Regions from separate parts of the Pantoea stewartii genome, predicted to be linked through region 3. Evidence: predicted binding sites of a transcription regulator. Region 3 holds the regulator's gene; each other region holds the start of a gene.
What was found. The regulator PurR, encoded in region 3, represses purine synthesis genes. The targets are predictions, from matches to a motif close to CANGCAAACGTTTGCNTG.

Region 1: G5574_RS14900 (NCS2 family permease) is a predicted target of PurR. The motif match lies at 2,052-2,069, and genes of this name have one in related genera.
Region 2: purL (phosphoribosylformylglycinamidine synthase) is a predicted target of PurR. The motif match lies at 2,543-2,560, and genes of this name have one in related genera.
Region 4: purT (formate-dependent phosphoribosylglycinamide formyltransferase) is a predicted target of PurR. The motif match lies at 2,651-2,668, and genes of this name have one in related genera.

Annotation. Positions count from the first base shown of each region.
Region 1 is NZ_CP049115.1:3,140,949-3,145,161, forward strand. Features, by position in the region: gene soxS (superoxide response transcriptional regulator SoxS) at 42-467, opposite strand; gene soxR (redox-sensitive transcriptional activator SoxR) at 623-1,108, shown strand; gene G5574_RS14895 (glutathione S-transferase family protein) at 1,148-1,813, shown strand; gene G5574_RS14900 (NCS2 family permease) at 2,159-3,508, shown strand; gene G5574_RS14905 (Na+/H+ antiporter) at 3,653-4,213, shown strand, end outside.
Region 2 is NZ_CP049115.1:1,736,267-1,740,479, reverse strand. Features, by position in the region: gene yfhb (phosphatidylglycerophosphatase C) at 1-359, shown strand, start outside; gene tadA (tRNA adenosine(34) deaminase TadA) at 432-926, shown strand; gene mltF (membrane-bound lytic murein transglycosylase MltF) at 923-2,380, opposite strand; gene purL (phosphoribosylformylglycinamidine synthase) at 2,651-4,213, shown strand, end outside.
Region 3 is NZ_CP049115.1:180,811-185,023, reverse strand. Features, by position in the region: gene G5574_RS00835 (Grx4 family monothiol glutaredoxin) at 38-373, opposite strand; gene G5574_RS00830 (C40 family peptidase) at 738-1,556, shown strand; gene G5574_RS00825 (hypothetical protein) at 1,636-1,860, shown strand; gene cydH (cytochrome bd-I oxidase subunit CydH) at 1,847-1,936, opposite strand; gene purR (HTH-type transcriptional repressor PurR) at 2,219-3,244, shown strand; gene punR (DNA-binding transcriptional activator PunR) at 3,241-4,146, opposite strand.
Region 4 is NZ_CP049115.1:726,755-730,967, reverse strand. Features, by position in the region: gene zwf (glucose-6-phosphate dehydrogenase) at 1-561, shown strand, start outside; gene G5574_RS03355 (bifunctional 4-hydroxy-2-oxoglutarate aldolase/2-dehydro-3-deoxy-phosphogluconate aldolase) at 751-1,389, shown strand; gene purT (formate-dependent phosphoribosylglycinamide formyltransferase) at 1,427-2,605, opposite strand; gene G5574_RS03345 (tellurite resistance TerB family protein) at 2,778-3,422, shown strand; gene G5574_RS03340 (prolyl oligopeptidase family serine peptidase) at 3,540-4,213, shown strand, end outside.

The sequences.
Region 1 (4,213 bases), 1.6 Mb from region 3:
AGGGGATAAAGCCGTGCGCCCGATCGGGCGCACGCGGGCTGTTAATTAAGCGGACAACATTCACCCGTTGTACGCTGCGTAAAGCTGCTCATCGTTTCCCCACAGTCAAAGCTCAGCAGGCGTGGACGCTGAACCGCCTGGCGACGCATATAGTGACGATACGCCGTAGGCGTCTGGGAAAACTGGCGGCGAAAGACCCGTGAGAAGGTCTGCTGCGAATCGTAGCCATACTGCATCGCAATATCGAATACCGGACGCTGCGTCTGACGCAGCGCTTCTGCGGCCAGCGTCAGCCGGCGTTCGCGGATATAACCACCCAACGTCTGTTTCGTTACGCTACGGAACATACGTTGCAGGTGCCATTTCGAATAACCGGACTTCGCGGCCACCTCATCGATTGACAGGCTTTTATCCAGGTTCTGGTCAATCCAGTGGGTCAGTGAATGAATGATCTCTTCTTGTATCATGGCCTCATCCTTCTGGTGAATGTCCCCGTCACCGTGCATGCCGCAGTTTGTGAGGCTGATAATCAGCCTGCAGGGGGCGTGACGTCGTCAGGGCGGGTGTTGTTCTGATGGGAAAGGAGTATAATTCCTCAAGTTAACTTGAGGTAAAGTGCCAGATGAAAAAAGATCGCAATTATCCAAAACCGGTGCTGACACCGGGGGAAGTCGCGCGGCGAAGCGGCGTGGCCGTGTCAGCGCTGCATTTTTATGAAAGCAAAGGGCTGATTTCCAGCACGCGCAATCCCGGCAATCAGCGGCGCTACAGCCGTGATGTCCTGCGCCGTGTGGCGATCATTAAAATTGCCCAGCGCATCGGCATTCCGCTCGCCAGCGTCAGCGACAGTCTGGAAAACATGCCTGCGGATAAACGCATGTCTGCGCAGGACTGGGGCAATCTGACGCAGCACTGGCGGGATGAACTGGATAAGCGCATCGAAACCCTGACGCGCCTGCGTAACGACCTGGATGGCTGCATTGGCTGCGGCTGTTTATCCATGCGTGACTGTCCGCTCCGTAACCCCGGCGATCGGCTGGGACAGCAGGGATCAGGTGCGGTCCTGCTGGATCCCGAGCAGGATGGTTCTCTGCACAAGGTGAAGTGACGTCTATACTGTCTGCATATTCATTCGCAGGGAATCATGATGATTACTGTTCACCATCTGGAACAATCTCGTTCGCACCGCGTGCTGTGGATGCTGGAAGAGCTGGAAGTGCCTTATCAGGTTAAACGTTACCAGCGTGAAGCCTCCATGCTGGCACCGGAAGCACTGAAAAAAGTGCATCCCTTAGGCAAATCGCCGGTTATCACAGATGGCAATCGGGTGGTGGCGGAGTCCGGGGCCATACTGGAATACCTCGAAGAAAAGTACGACAGCGAGAAGCGATTACAGCTTACCGACGAAGAGGCGCGCCTCCAGGCGCGTTACTGGCTACATTACGCTGAAGGTTCCCTGATGCCGCTGCTGGTCATGAAGCTGGTGTTTGGCCGGCTGGGCAGCGCGCCCGTGCCCTGGTTGCTCCGTCCCGTGGGTGCCGCGCTGGGGAAAGGCGTACAAAAAGCCTGGCTGGACAAACAGCTCCACGTCCACAGGCAAATGATTGAAGATCATCTCTCGGCCAATCCCTGGTTTGCCGGTCAACGATTCAGCATCGCCGATGTGCAAATGAGCTTTCCTGTTCTGGCGCTGAGCCAGCGCGCCGGCTTGCACAATGCGCCCGCCACGCAAAAATGGTTAACCACCGTTCAGCAGCGCGCCGCATGGCAACGGGCCATTCAGCAGGGCGGTGAACTCACTCTGCCGGGCTGAGGCGATGCGCTCTGATGACGCCGTCCGGCGTTATCTCTCTTCCACCAACATCCTCTTCCATCGACCGGCCACGCTGCCTGCAAGAATGTTACTGGCAGGTTTCCAGCACGTTCCTGATGTTACTAACCTGATCTTTATACGCAGTAATTCCCTCTGAACGGTTGAAAAGCGGCGGTTAAAGACCGGATAATCTGCCCCCTTCAGTCTGGTGGTGCTTGTTACACCCGTTCTGCGTGGCGAAGTAAACGTTTGCCTTTTGTCGGTTGCCCGTGGGTAAAGACATATTCAGGGAATGCAGAACGGTGACCGCGTGAATTACACAATAAAAATTTTTGAGGCTTAACTATGTCAATTGAATCACGCCCGACCAGTGGAAGACTGGATGCCTGGTTCGCCATTTCGGCCCGTGGCAGCAGCGTACGACAGGAAATCCTGGCCGGGCTGACGACCTTTCTTGCCATGGTCTATTCGGTGATCGTGGTCCCCGGTATGCTGGGTAAAGCGGGGTTCTCTCCTACGGCGGTGTTTGTTGCCACCTGCCTGGTGGCAAGCTTCGGGTCAATCCTGATAGGGCTGTGGGCCAATTTACCCATGGCGATTGGCTGTGCAATCTCGTTGACGGCCTTTACAGCGTTCAGTCTTGTACTGGGTCAGCACATCAGCGTGCCGGTCGCGCTTGGCGCTGTGTTCCTCATGGGGCTGCTGTTTACGCTGATTTCCACCACCGGGATTCGGGCCTGGATCTTACGTAATTTGCCGATGGGCGTCGCACACGGTACGGGCATCGGGATTGGCCTGTTTTTACTGCTGATTGCCGCTGACAACGTGGGGCTGGTGGTCAGAAACCCTGGCTCAGGTTTACCGGTGGCGTTGGGGCACTTTACCTCCTTCCCCGTCCTCATGTCTTTGCTGGGGCTAGCGGCGATTTTTGGTCTGGAGAAGCGCCGGGTGCCTGGCGGTATTTTGCTGACGGTCATCGTGATCTCTGCTCTCGGCCTGGCCTTCGATCCCGCCGTCCGCTGGCAAGGGCTGTTTGCGCTGCCGAGCCTGCGTGATGCGCAGGGGACATCGCTGTTTTTCAGCCTCGACATTATGGGCGCGTTGCAGCCTGCCGTCTTGCCCACCGTACTGGCGTTAGTGATGACGGCGGTATTTGATGCGACCGGCACGATTCGCGCCGTGGCCGGGCAGGCCAATTTACTCGATAAAGACGGGCAGATTATTAACGGCGGACGGGCACTGACCACGGATTCGCTGAGCAGCCTGTTTGCCGGACTGGTGGGCGCGTCGCCTGCCGCGGTATATATTGAATCGGCGGCCGGTACGGCGGCAGGCGGTAAAACCGGCCTGACGGCAATCGTCGTGGGTCTGCTGTTTCTGGTGATTCTGTTTATGTCTCCGCTGGCTTATCTGGTACCAACTTATGCGACGGCACCCGCCCTGATGTATGTCGGCCTGCTGATGCTGAGCAACGTCGCTAAAATTGACTTCGCCGACTTTGTCGATGCGATGTCGGGCCTGCTCACCGCAGTCATTATTGTCCTGACCTGTAACATTGTTACCGGCATCATGATCGGTTTTGCCACCCTGGTAGTTGGCCGACTGTTTGCCGGTGAATGGCGTAAGTTAAATATTGGCACGGTCGTGATTGCCGTTGCGCTGGTGGCTTTTTATGCCGGAGGCTGGGCGATCTGACTGTCTGACCGGACGTGCAGCCGTGCGTCCGGAATTTTCCGCTTTTTCCTCACCGAAGCACACGTAGCTTTTTCCGCGCTTGCCAGTTTGTTTTACACTTTATCTTCACGTTGATTCAAAGATAACAACCCGCCTAAGGAAAGCATGGAAATCTTTTTTACTATTTTGATCATGACGCTGGTGGTGTCGCTCTCTGGGGTCGCCGCGCGTATCTTGCCTTTTCAAATCCCGCTGCCGCTGGTGCAAATTGCCGTTGGTGCGCTGCTGGCCTGGCCCACGTTTGGGCTGCATGTGGATTTTGACCCGGAATTATTCCTCGTCCTGTTTATTCCGCCGCTGCTCTTTGCCGACGGCTGGAAAACACCGGTCAGCGAGTTTCTGCACTATGGCCGGGAAATCCTTGGCCTGGCGCTGGTACTGGTGTTGATCACCGTCGTCGGTATCGGCTACCTGATTTACTGGACCGTGCCGGGCATTCCGCTTATCCCTGCGTTTGCGCTGGCCGCCGTGCTCTCACCCACCGATGCCGTGGCCCTTTCTGGTATCGTCGGTGAAGGCCGCATTCCTAAGAAAATCATGGCGATTCTGCAGGGCGAAGCCTTGATGAACGATGCCTCTGGCCTGGTTTCACTGAAGTTCGCCGTCGCGGTCGCGATGGGCACCATGGTATTTAGCTGGGGCGGTGCCAGCGTAGAGTTCCTCAAG
Region 2 (4,213 bases), 1.6 Mb from region 3:
GCGTGAAAGCGTTTCCGGTGGTGCAGAAGCGTCTCAGCGAGTACCTCAGCAGCGATGATGCGGATGTGTGGCTGATTACGGGCTCGCCGCAGTCGCTGGTGGAGCAGGTCTATTACGATTCGGCGTTTCTGCCCAGAGTAAAGTTGATTGCCAGCCAGATGCAGCGCGGCCTGGGTGGGCGCGTACTGAAATTGCGCTGTCTGGGACACGAAAAAGTGGTGCAGTTAGAAGAGCAAATCGGCACACCACTGCAACTCTATAGTGGTTACAGCGACAGCAAGCAGGACAACCCGTTATTGTTCTTTTGTCAGCACCGCTGGCGCGTCACGCCGGCGGGTGAATTGCAGCAGTTAGAATAACCTGTACTGTGCTTCGGTTTTGCCGGCATGCCCGGTATAATGCGCCGCTTTTTGCTGCCGGGAGTGGTTCGTGTGACACAAGAACAAGATGAATACTGGATGCGCCGGGCGCTGACGCTGGCGCAACGCGCATGGGATGAGGGCGAGGTGCCGGTAGGCGCCGTCCTGGTTCACGGCGACCGCGTCATTGGCGAAGGCTGGAACCGGCCTATCGGTCAGCATGATCCCACCGCGCACGCAGAGATTATGGCGCTTCGTCAGGGCGGGAAAGTACTGGAAAATTACCGTCTGCTGGATACCACGCTTTATGTGACGCTGGAGCCGTGCGTCATGTGCGCCGGCTCGATGGTGCATAGCCGGATAGGTCGTCTGGTTTATGGCGCGCACGATGTGAAAACCGGCGCAGCCGGTTCGCTGATTGACGTGCTGGGCCATCCGGGGATGAACCATCAGGTAAGGTTAGATCACGGCGTGCTGGAAGACGCGTGCGCGGCGCTGCTGAGCGACTTTTTCCGCATGCGTCGTCAGCAACAAAAAGCGCTGCGACAGGCGCAGCGCGAAAGCTAATTCATTGCCACTTGTGGCGAAACGGCAGGATAGCCTTTGCCCATCTCCGCTTCCAGCGCGGCCTGCTGGGCAAGGCGCTTTTCCTGCTCCTGCAAATAGCCCACCAGGCTAATCTCATATTTACGAATATTTTCCACGTAGTTATACGCTTCCTGGCCCCGCGCGTAGCCGTAGGTCGTTTGCGCGTAATAACGCTTCTGGCTCAGCATCGGCAGGCGCAGTTTCACATCAGCCCAACTGTCCGGGTTGCCACCCTGTTTTGCCGTGAGCTTACGGGCATCCAGCATATGAGCATAACCCATGTTGTAGGCGGCCAGCGCAAACCAGATACGTTCGTCTTCCGGAATGGACTGCGGGACTTTATCCATCATATTTTGCAGATACTGGCTGCCGCCGCGAATACTTTGCTCAGGATCGGTTCGATCGCCCACTTCCACGCTGTCGGCAGTATTGCGCGTCAGCATCATCATGCCGCGCACGCCGGTCGGTGATGTCGCCTGCGGATTCCAGTGTGATTCCTGATAGGAGATAGCGGCCAGCAAACGCCAGTCGATATTACTGGCGTATTTCTCAAATAACGGTTTGATATCAGGCAGAACCGTATCAATCGCACGCAGGAAGGTGCGCGTATCCACATAATCAAAGGTGCCAACGTGCCCGAGGTATTTCTCTTCCAGCCGCGCCATTGCGCCTTCTTCGCCCATGCCATTAAAGAAATCCAGCATGGCCGCGTTCAGGCTGTCGTCGCTTTCGCGGGGCATATACCACGTCACCGGCTCTTCATCCGTGACGTCAAAGGCGACCGCCAGTTGTGGATGGATGCGCTGAAGCAGTGCGATGGTGACGGAATCGCCAATCGTATAATCCAGCTTGCCCTCGGCGACGGCCTCAAGTAGCGCTTTCGGGCTTTGATCGGTCGAGATAGCCCAGTCAAGGTCGGGATAGTGATCCGCTCTGGCGCTCTTGAGTGTAGACAGATAAGCCGATCCGGAGGCAACGACGAGCCGTCCCTTTAAATCGCCCAGGTTTTTCGGGCGAGTTTTATCCACACGATAAACCAACTGCTGGGAAACGCTGTAATAGCTGGGGCCCGTCTGATAGCGGTTCAGTCGCTCATTATTATAGATAAGGCCTGCGGCCAGCAAATCGGCTTTGCCGTCGTCAAGCGCATCAAACAGGTCGCTGATATTCGCGCGCACCGTGATTTCCAGCCTGACGCCCAGATAACGGGCGAAACGCTTCGCCAGCTCGTAATCCATCCCGGCCGGTGCTTTATTCACGGTGTAGTAAGTCAACGGTGAGTTTACGGTACTGACCCGTAGCACTCCCCGTGATTTAATCTGTGAAATCGTATCCTGCCCGCTCCCATGCCAGGGAATGGACGGCCACAGTGCCAGTGCTAACAGCACGGTGAGCAGACCGATAAACAGATAATTTAATTTCAGGCGTTTCAAATAGTTATCTCTCGATGGCTCCAAGGCCTCTGTCTTTTAAGGCAGTATTGATTTTGTTTTAACTCCCAGAGCGAGGGGCATTTTGCGCAACAAACTGAGGCAGAGCAACTTATAAAGCAATTTTTGCGCAATTATCAGCCAAATCTTGTTGGCCATAAATTTTGCGCAAACGGTTTCGTCGCGGAGTGGCTTTCTCTATAATACGCCCCGTTTTCCCCCTGTTGCGCCCAATGAAGCGTCGCACCCGGCGTTTCAAAGACGAGAGATCTTATGATGGAAATTCTGCGTGGTTCGCCCGCCCTGTCGGCATTTCGTGTAAACAAACTGCTGGCCCGCTTTCAGGACGCTCATCTGCCGGTGAGTGATATTTACGCTGAGTACGTCCATTTTGCCGATGTCAGCGCGCCGTTGAGTGAGGATGAAAAATCCCGTCTGCAGCGCCTGCTCAAGTACGGTCCTTCTCTCGCTGAACATGCGCCACAAGGGCGTTTGCTGCTGGTCACGCCACGTCCAGGCACCATTTCGCCATGGTCTTCAAAAGCGACAGATATTGCGCATAACTGTGATCTGTCACAGGTCCGTCGACTGGAGCGCGGTCTGGCGTTTTATGTTCAGGCACCCCAGTTGACGGAAACCCAGTGGCAAACGCTGTCAGCGCTGCTGCATGACCGCATGATGGAAACGGTGTACAGCGACCTCCATCAGGCCGAACAACTGTTTGCCCACCACGAACCTCAACCGGTCAAAAGCGTTGATGTGTTGGGTGAAGGCCGTCAGGCACTGGTTCATGCCAATACATCGCTGGGCCTGGCGCTGGCAGACGACGAAATTGACTACCTTCTGGCAGCCTTTACGAAGCTGGGCCGTAACCCTAACGACATCGAACTCTATATGTTTGCTCAGGCGAACTCCGAGCACTGTCGTCACAAGATTTTTAACGCCGACTGGATTATTGACGGCGAAAAACAGCCAAAATCGCTGTTTAAAATGATTAAGAACACCTTTGAGCAAACGCCGGATTATGTCCTGTCGGCTTATAAAGACAATGCGGCGGTGATGGAAGGCTCTGAAGTAGGACGCTTCTTTGCGGATGCCGAAAACGGGGAATATGGCTACCACCAGGAAGCGGCGCATATTCTGATGAAGGTCGAAACGCATAACCATCCTACGGCGATTTCGCCGTGGCCTGGCGCGGCAACCGGCTCCGGCGGCGAAATTCGTGACGAAGGGGCGACCGGACGAGGCGCGAAGCCGAAAGCCGGTCTGGTCGGCTTCTCGGTGTCGAACCTGCGTATTCCGGGCTTTGAGCAGCCGTGGGAAGAGGATTTTGGCAAGCCCGCGCGCATCGTCAGCGCACTGGACATTATGACTGAAGGCCCTCTGGGCGGCGCGGCGTTTAACAACGAGTTTGGCCGTCCTGCATTGAATGGCTATTTCCGTACCTATGAAGAACAGGTCAACAGCCACAACGGCACCGAACTGCGCGGTTACCACAAGCCGATTATGCTGGCGGGTGGCATCGGGAACATCCGTGCCGATCACGTCCAGAAAGGCGAGATTACTGTCGGGGCAAAGCTGATCGTACTGGGCGGCCCGGCAATGAATATCGGTCTGGGCGGCGGGGCGGCCTCATCTATGGCATCGGGCCAGTCTGACGCTGATCTCGACTTTGCCTCCGTACAGCGTGATAACCCGGAAATGGAACGGCGTTGCCAGGAAGTGATTGACCGCTGCTGGCAGTTAGGCGACGACAACCCGATTCTGTTTATCCACGATGTCGGTGCGGGCGGGCTGTCGAACGCCATGCCTGAGCTGGTCAGCGATGGCGGGCGC
Region 3 (4,213 bases):
GCGCGTAAAAAAGGCCGACGAGGTCGGCCTTTTTCAGTTATTCCGCTTCTTTAAACTTCTCAGCGGTTTCTTTGATTAACGGCTGCAACTCGCCGCGCTGGAACATTTCAACAATAATGTCGCAGCCGCCGACCAGTTCGCCATCAACCCATAACTGCGGGAACGTGGGCCAGTTGGCGTATTTTGGCAGCTCTGCGCGAATATCCGGGTTCTGCAGAATATCCACGTAAGCAAAGCGCTCACCACAGGCAGACAACGCCTGGACCGCCTGCGCAGAGAAACCGCAGCTTGGCAGTTTCGGCGAACCTTTCATGTACAGCAGGATCGGGTTTTCTGCGATCTGGCGCTGAATTTTTTCTACAGTACTCATTATTGCCTTCCTTAATTCGTCACTTCGTGTTTCTTTATTGTAGCGACTTCACGCCAGGACTGAAAACGAGATTTTGGCTCGTCCGACGTTAAATCGCCATGTTTGCTAAGTAGGCTGGTCAGGCATTCGCAGGAAACTGTGACAAAGACTATGAATGTATTCATAATTTGCAATGAATTTGCTGTTATAAGAGACTGAAATTCCTGATTTATGCCTGATTTTTATCCAGGCCATCAATTAATAAAAAAAGGACTTACTCTTTTAAAAAAAACTGGACTAGAATGACTTCGGCGCTGATCGGTGATCAGATTTTTCTTAACTTTGTCAGAGACCTGTTTGATCTGACAGCTTAACCAGTAAACGGACTATGCGTTCAATCATTACGCTTCTTATTCTGGCTTTTGCGCAACTCTTCTTTAACATCGCTGCTGCCTCCCCGCATGCGACGGTTAAGGCCAGCTTGCATAAGGTAGAGAAAAAAAGTGCGCGCGACGATGATCGGCGCAAACGACGCGCGGTTAAAGCCTCATCTAAAAAAAGTCGCACCTCCGCTGTTCAGAAAGTCAGTAAGACCACGAAAACCAGCAAAACGACCTCTCACACCACCACGCACAAAACGCTCGCTAAAACGACTGCCTCGCACAAGACGCTGAGCAAAAAAGTCGCCGCCAATGCCGCCAGCAAAAAACGGTATGGTCATCAACGTGCTGCGAAGGCGTTAACGGCAGACAATACCGAAACCGGCACCATTAAAATGAGTAAAGCGCATCGCCAGCGTTACCAGAAAGCGCGTGAAACGGCGATGGCAAAACTGATGGGGCAACTTGGCAAGCGTTATCAGTGGGGAGGCAAATCGCCCCATACGGGTTTTGATTGCAGTGGCCTCGTATGGTACGCCTACAAAGACGTCGTGAAGTTTAAGATCCCCCGTACCGCTAACGAAATGTACCATCTGCGGGATGCAGCACCGGTCAACCGCGAATCCCTTGAAAAAGGCGATCTGGTTTTCTTCCGCATCAACGGGCGTGGAACCGCAGATCATGTCGGGGTTTACCTGGGCAACGGTAAATTCATTCAGTCACCGCGTACCGGTAAAGATATTCAAATCAGTGCGTTGAGCGAAGATTACTGGCAGCGCCATTATATTGGTGCGCGTCGCGTTATGACGCCAAAGACCGTTCGCTAAACGTCCTTCATACAAAAAAGCCGGGAAAGGCAACTTCCCGGCTTTTTTATTGCCCACCTCACCCCGATTGTGCAGCCGGATGTTCCAGGCGAAAATGCCGCACCTGCCGGTGATACGGTCTGACAGACAGGACGTATCACCGGCAAGGCTGGACGCGCAGTCAGCCAGTCAGCCAGCCAGTCAGCCAGCCAGTCAGCCAGTCAGCCAGTCAGCCAGTCAGCCAGTCAGCCAGTCAGCCAGTCAGCCAGTCAGCCAGTCAGCCAGTATAGCGTCGCTGCAAACGAATGCGGCTAGTGCAGAATAGCGGTGAAGCTAAACGCGATGATCATTAACAGTGCGGCTGCCGTCGTCATTAATGACAGTTTTAAATCGGTACTCATCCCCTCTCCTTTAACCCTGACGTTTGTAAGGTGAAAGCATTTTCACATACGCGTGGGTAAAAATCTCGTTTTATCCGCACAGCCTTGTTAGAATCCCCCCTTTGTTGCGCAACAGCGCGCAATATCGGTTGCGTCCGCGCCCTTTTCAGACGTTATTTCCTGCCCTGATGACTCAATACCGGACAGAAAAGCGATGTTTTTCGCAGAAATAACCGTCCGCTGACGCAAACGTTTAACAATATGCTTATCAATAATTTAGATAGGCCCGGGAGTTCGATTTACATGGCAACAATTAAAGATGTGGCGAAGCGTGCGGGCGTGTCCACCACGACCGTCTCACACGTCATCAATAAAACGCGCTTTGTCGCAGAAAATACCTGCGAAGCGGTGTGGGAAGCGATTCGGGAACTGCATTATTCTCCCAGCGCAGTCGCGCGTAGCCTGAAGGTGAATCACACCAAAACGCTGGGCCTGCTCGCCACGTCCAGTGAAGCGCCCTACTTTGCTGAAATTATCGAAGCCATTGAGAATCACTGCTTCGATAAAGGCTATACCCTGATTTTGGGCAACGCACATAATGACCTGCAAAAACAGCGCGCCTATCTGTCGATGATGGCGCAAAAGCGCGTTGACGGGCTTCTGGTGATGTGTTCAGAGTATCCGGATGATCTGCTGCAAATGCTGGAAGCGAACCGCAATATTCCGATGGTGGTGATGGACTGGGGCGAATCCCGTGCCGACTTTACCGATACCGTACTGGACAATGCTTTCCAGGGCGGTTATCTGGCAGGACGTTATTTGATTGAGCGTGGTCATCGCGATATTGGTGCCATTCCCGGCCAGATGGAGCGTAACACGGGAGGCGGTCGCCATGCCGGTTTCCTCAAGGCGCTGGAAGAAGCAGGTATTCAGCCACGTGCCGAATGGATTGTGCAGGGTGACTTTGAACCCGAATCTGGCTATCAGGCCATGCAGCAGATTCTGTCACAGAAGCAGCGCCCAAGCGCCGTATTCTGTGGGGGCGACATCATGGCGATGGGCGCAATCTGCGCGGCCGACGAAATGGGCCTGCGCGTGCCGCAGGATATCTCCGTCATCGGTTACGACAATGTGCGCAATGCGCGCTATTTCACCCCGGCACTGACCACGGTGCATCAGCCTAAAGCCCAGTTGGGTGAGAAAGCGCTGGAGATGTTGTTAGATCGCATCACCAGTAAGCGGGAAGAGTCGCAGACAATTGAAGTCCACCCGACGCTTATTGAGCGACGTTCGGTGGGCTATGGTCCTTATCGCGATTATCGCCGTTAATCCTCGCTCAACCACTCCTGATTTAGCGTTTGCGCATCGCCCAGGTACTGGAGTAACCACCCCAGCGCCGGTGATGCGCGATCTTCCGCCCAGCTGACGCAGCAGGGACTTTCCGGAAACGCCTGCGGTAAGTTCAGCTCTGCCATCTCGCCGCTGTCCAGTAAGGGCCGCGCTAAATGGCCCGGTATCATCGCGACACACAAACCGGCGCGCACACAGTCCAGACCGGTTTGCCAGTCCGGGACCACCAGCCGGCGTTGGTTATCCAGCGCCCAGGTCATACGACGCGGTAACGCGCGCGACGTATCTTCCAGCACCAGAGAAGGCCAGTTGCGCAACGCCTCATCATCTAGCGTAGCAACCTGCGTCAGAGGGTGCTGACGCGCCACCACGCAACGCCAGTTCAGGGTGCCCATATCGCGAAAGGCGAAACGCCCCCCCACCGGAATCGCCTGTGTCGCACCTATCGCCACATCCACTCGCCCGTCTGCCAGCGCATCCCAGACGCCGTTAAAGACCTCATAGCTGATGTGCAACTCCATGTCGGGAAAATGGCGGTAAAAATCCCTGACAAACTGCCGGGTCCGCTGCGGTTTGACGATGCAGTCGACGGCAATACCAATCTGACCGCGCCAGCCGTTGGCGAGCTGTTGACACTGACGTCGTGTGGCATCCATTTTTTTGATAACGCTGCGCCCTTCCCGCACAAAATGCTCGCCCGCCGGGGTGAGAATCACCTCCCGGTGCTGGCGTTCAAACAGCGGCACAGCCAGCCAGGTTTCCAGCTGGCGAACGGTATAGCTGATGGCAGAAGGCACACGGTGCAGTTCCTGGGCGGCCGCGCTAAAGCTGCCACCGCGTGCGACCGCATCCACCACTTCCAGCGCATATTCAGACCACATAATTTGCCTTCAAAATTTTTAACAGCAACAGGCAAATTTTACCGTTTCACAGCGTGAAGTACAGCTT
Region 4 (4,213 bases), 550 kb from region 3:
GGCGCCAACAAAACCAGCTCTACGGAAACCTTTGTGGCCATTCGCGTCGATATCGACAACTGGCGCTGGGCGGGCGTGCCCTTCTATCTGCGCACCGGTAAGCGTTTGCCGACCAAGTGTTCTGAAGTCGTGGTGTACTTCAAAAACCCGGAGATGAATCTGTTTAAAGACTCTTACTCCGAGTTACCGCAGAACAAACTGACCATCCGTCTACAGCCGGATGAAGGGGTGGACATTGAGATCCTGAACAAGGTGCCGGGTCTGGATCACAAACACAAACTGCAGACGACCAAGCTGGATCTGAGCTACTCAGAAACCTTTAACCAGTCTCATCTGGCGGATGCGTACGAGCGTTTACTGCTGGAATCGATGCGCGGCATTCAGGCACTGTTCGTGCGCCGTGACGAGGTGGAAGCCGCCTGGACTTACGTTGACTCCATCATCAACGCCTGGGCCGCAGATGGTGATTCCTCCAAACCTTATCAGGCCGGCACCTGGGGACCGGTGGCGTCCGTCGCGATGATCACGCGAGACGGCCGTTCCTGGAATGAATTCGAATAATCCCTTCCCAGCCCGCATAATGCGGGCTTTTTTTTGCACCACCTCTCAAAAATGAACTGCTGTTTTAAAAATTTTATCCGTTGATGGACGGTGAAACGGAGAATCCTGTATGGTAGTCGTGCTGTTAACCGGACTGGCGCTGTAAAGGCTTCGGCGCAGTGATCACAATGTTATTTACCAGGGGAAGTGATGAAAAACTGGAAAACGAGTGCAGAACAGATTCTGAAAACCGGACCGGTCGTGCCGGTAATCGTGGTTAACAAGCTGGAACATGCGGTTCCCATGGCTCAGGCGCTGGTCGCCGGCGGCGTCAGGGTGCTGGAAGTGACCTTACGCACGCCCGTGGCGATGGATGCCTTACGCGCCATTATCAAACAGGTGCCAGAGGCTATTGTCGGTGCGGGAACGGTGCTGAACACACAGCAGCTCCAGGAAGTGACGGAAGCGGGCGCACAGTTTGTAATCAGCCCTGGTATCACCGAGTCCTTACTCAAGGCCGCCGTTGAAGGGCCAGTTCCGCTTATTCCCGGCATCAGCACGGTGTCAGAATTAATGACCGGCATGGATTACGGTCTGCGAGAGTTTAAATTTTTCCCGGCCGAAGCCAACGGTGGGGTAAAAGCGCTACAGGCCATCGGTGGGCCTTTCCCTCAGGTGCGTTTCTGTCCGACGGGCGGTATCTCACCAGCGAATTACCGTGATTATCTGGCGCTGAAAAGCGTACTTTGTATCGGCGGCTCCTGGCTGGTGCCGAACGAGGCGCTGGAAGCAGGGGACTGGCAGCGTATTACGCAACTGGCCAGCGAGGCCGTCGCGGGGGCCCGCTAACGGGCAGACGGTGAGCCCGCAGGCTCACCGCACTCACTTAACCCTGAACGCTGACGGCAGCCGCACTGGCTACCGCGCGCGCAACAGCCTCTTCCGTTGTCTCGGCGCAGGCCAGAGCAACACCTAAACGACGCTGACCTTCAATTTCGGGCTTGCCAAACAGGCGCAACTGCAAACCCGCCCCCAGTGCTGCTTCTACATTCGCAAACCGGACATTCTGGCTGGTTAACTGCGGCAGAATAACGGCTGAAGCAGAAGGGCCGTACTGGCGAATGGCCCCTACAGGCAGCCCCAGAAACGCGCGGACATGCAGGGCGAATTCTGACAGATCCTGCGAGATCAGCGTCACCATGCCGGTGTCGTGCGGACGCGGAGAGACTTCACTGAATACCACTTCATCGCCGCATACAAACAGCTCCACACCAAATAATCCATAGCCACCCAGTGCGTTGACCACGGTTTCCGCGATATGCTGGGCACGCTGTAGCGCCAGGTCGCTCATCTGCTGCGGCTGCCATGACTCACGGTAATCGCCGTCTTCCTGGCGATGACCGATAGGGGCGCAGAAATGAATGCCGTCAACGGCCCTGATGGTCAGCAGGGTGATTTCAAAATCAAACTTCACCACGCCTTCAACGATAACGCGTCCCGCCCCGGCGCGACCGCCTTGTTGCGCATAATCCCAGGCCTTATCCAGCTGGCTGGCATCGCGAATAAAACTCTGGCCTTTGCCGGATGAACTCATAACGGGTTTGACGATGCAGGGAAAACCAATCCCGGCGGCGGCAGCGACAAAATTTTCTTTGCTGTCGGCAAAGCGGTAGGTTGAAGTGGGCAGCGCCAGCTCCTCTGCGGCCAGACGACGAATGCCTTCGCGGTTCATGGTGAGGCGGGCAGCGCGGGCAGTGGGCACGACGCGCTGACCTTGCTGCTCCAGCTCCAGCAGTTTCTCTGTTGCGATGGCTTCAATCTCAGGCACCACGAAGTCTGGTTTCTCCTGGGCAATAACGGCGGCCAGTGCGTCGCCGTCCAGCATATTTATCACATGGCTACGGTGCGCTACATGCATCGCAGGCGCATTGGCGTAGCGGTCAACCGCAATCACTTCCACACCCAGACGCTGACATTCCAGCGCGACTTCTTTGCCCAGTTCTCCTGAGCCTAACAGCATGACGCGCGTGGCAGCAGGGCGTAGCGCAGTTCCGAGAGTCGTCATCATTTCACCTAAGCAGTCAACCAGTCAAAATTCGCGCGCAGTATAAACGAAAACGTTTGCGTTCTCACCCCTTGCGCACATTTCATCTCGTTTGCGCTACTTTTCCTGCTCTGACGTTTCCTGACATCTTTTTGGTAATGATGATGTTTCTGGATGGTAACGGGAGTAAATAATGAATAACTGGCTGCAACAGATTCAATCAGTACTGGCAAAAAAGAGCGGTGACGGCAAATCCGGCGGCGGACTGAGTGAGATGCTGGCCCCCGGTGCGCTGGGTGGCCTGGCGGGATTGCTGGTGGCCAGTAAATCATCACGCAAGCTGTTAACTAAATATGGCGGCAAAGCCTTAATCATCGGCGGCGGGGCAGCAGCGGGCGCGGTGTTGTGGAACAAATACAAACAGCGGGTGCGTGAAACCCATCAGGACGAACCGGGTTTTGGTGAGTTACAGACGCCGGTTGATCAGCGCGCAGAACGACTGGTCACGGCCTTGGTGTTTGCCGCCAAAAGCGACGGGCATATTGATGACCGTGAACGTGCGACGATTGAGCAGAACATTCATCAGGCAGGCTATGGTCAGGATGCGGAGAAACTGATCCAGCAGGCCATGCAGCGGCCGCTGGACCCCGAATGGCTGGCGGCGGATGTTAAAAATGAAGAAGAAGCACTGGAACTCTATTTTCTCAGCTGTGCCGCCATTGATGTTGATCATTTTATGGAGCGCAGCTACCTGTCGGCACTGGGCGACGCGCTAAAAATTCCGCAGGATGTCCGAAAAGGTATCCAGCAGGATATTGATCAGCAGAAGGCCAGTTAACCCATGTCCGGGCCCGTAACAGGGCCCTGAACAAGCTCATACTCACTATCCCTGACTTGGCATCTGAAGACATTAGTGCCACCCTTAATGTTGATGATGTTCAGCAGGATGGATGATATGAAAGCACCTGACGCGAAAAAAATACCTTACGAGATGTCGCTGCATGGCGAGACGCGGGTCGATAACTACTACTGGTTGCGCGATGACAAACGCGAAAACAGCGATGTGCTGGACTACCTGCGTGCTGAGAACAACTATGGTCAGAAAATCATGGCGTCACAGGAGCCATTACAAAACCGTATTCTCCACGAGATCATTGACCGACTGCCGCCTCAGGACCATTCCGTTCCCTACGTAAAAAATGGCTACCGCTACCAAAGCCGTTATGAAAGTGGTAATGAATATGCCGCCTATTACCGGCAGCCTGCCAGTTATCAGGAAACTGATGAATGGACGTTGCTGCTGGATGCCAATCAGCGGGCTTCACACAGTGATTTTTATACTATGGGCGCGCTGCATATCAGCCCGGACAATCAGGTCATGGCCCTGGCTGAAGATTTCCTTTCCCGCCGCCAGTACGGCATTCGCTTTCGCAATCTGGAAAACGGGAGCTGGTATCCTGAGGTGCTGAATGATGCCTCTTCCAGCTTTGCCTGGGCGAATGATTCACGCACGCTCTACTATGTGCGCAAGCATCCGCAAACGTTGCTGTCTTACCAGCTCTGGCGGCATGAACTGGGCACGCCACAAAGCGATGACCAGCTGGTTTATGAAGAAAAGGATGATACCTT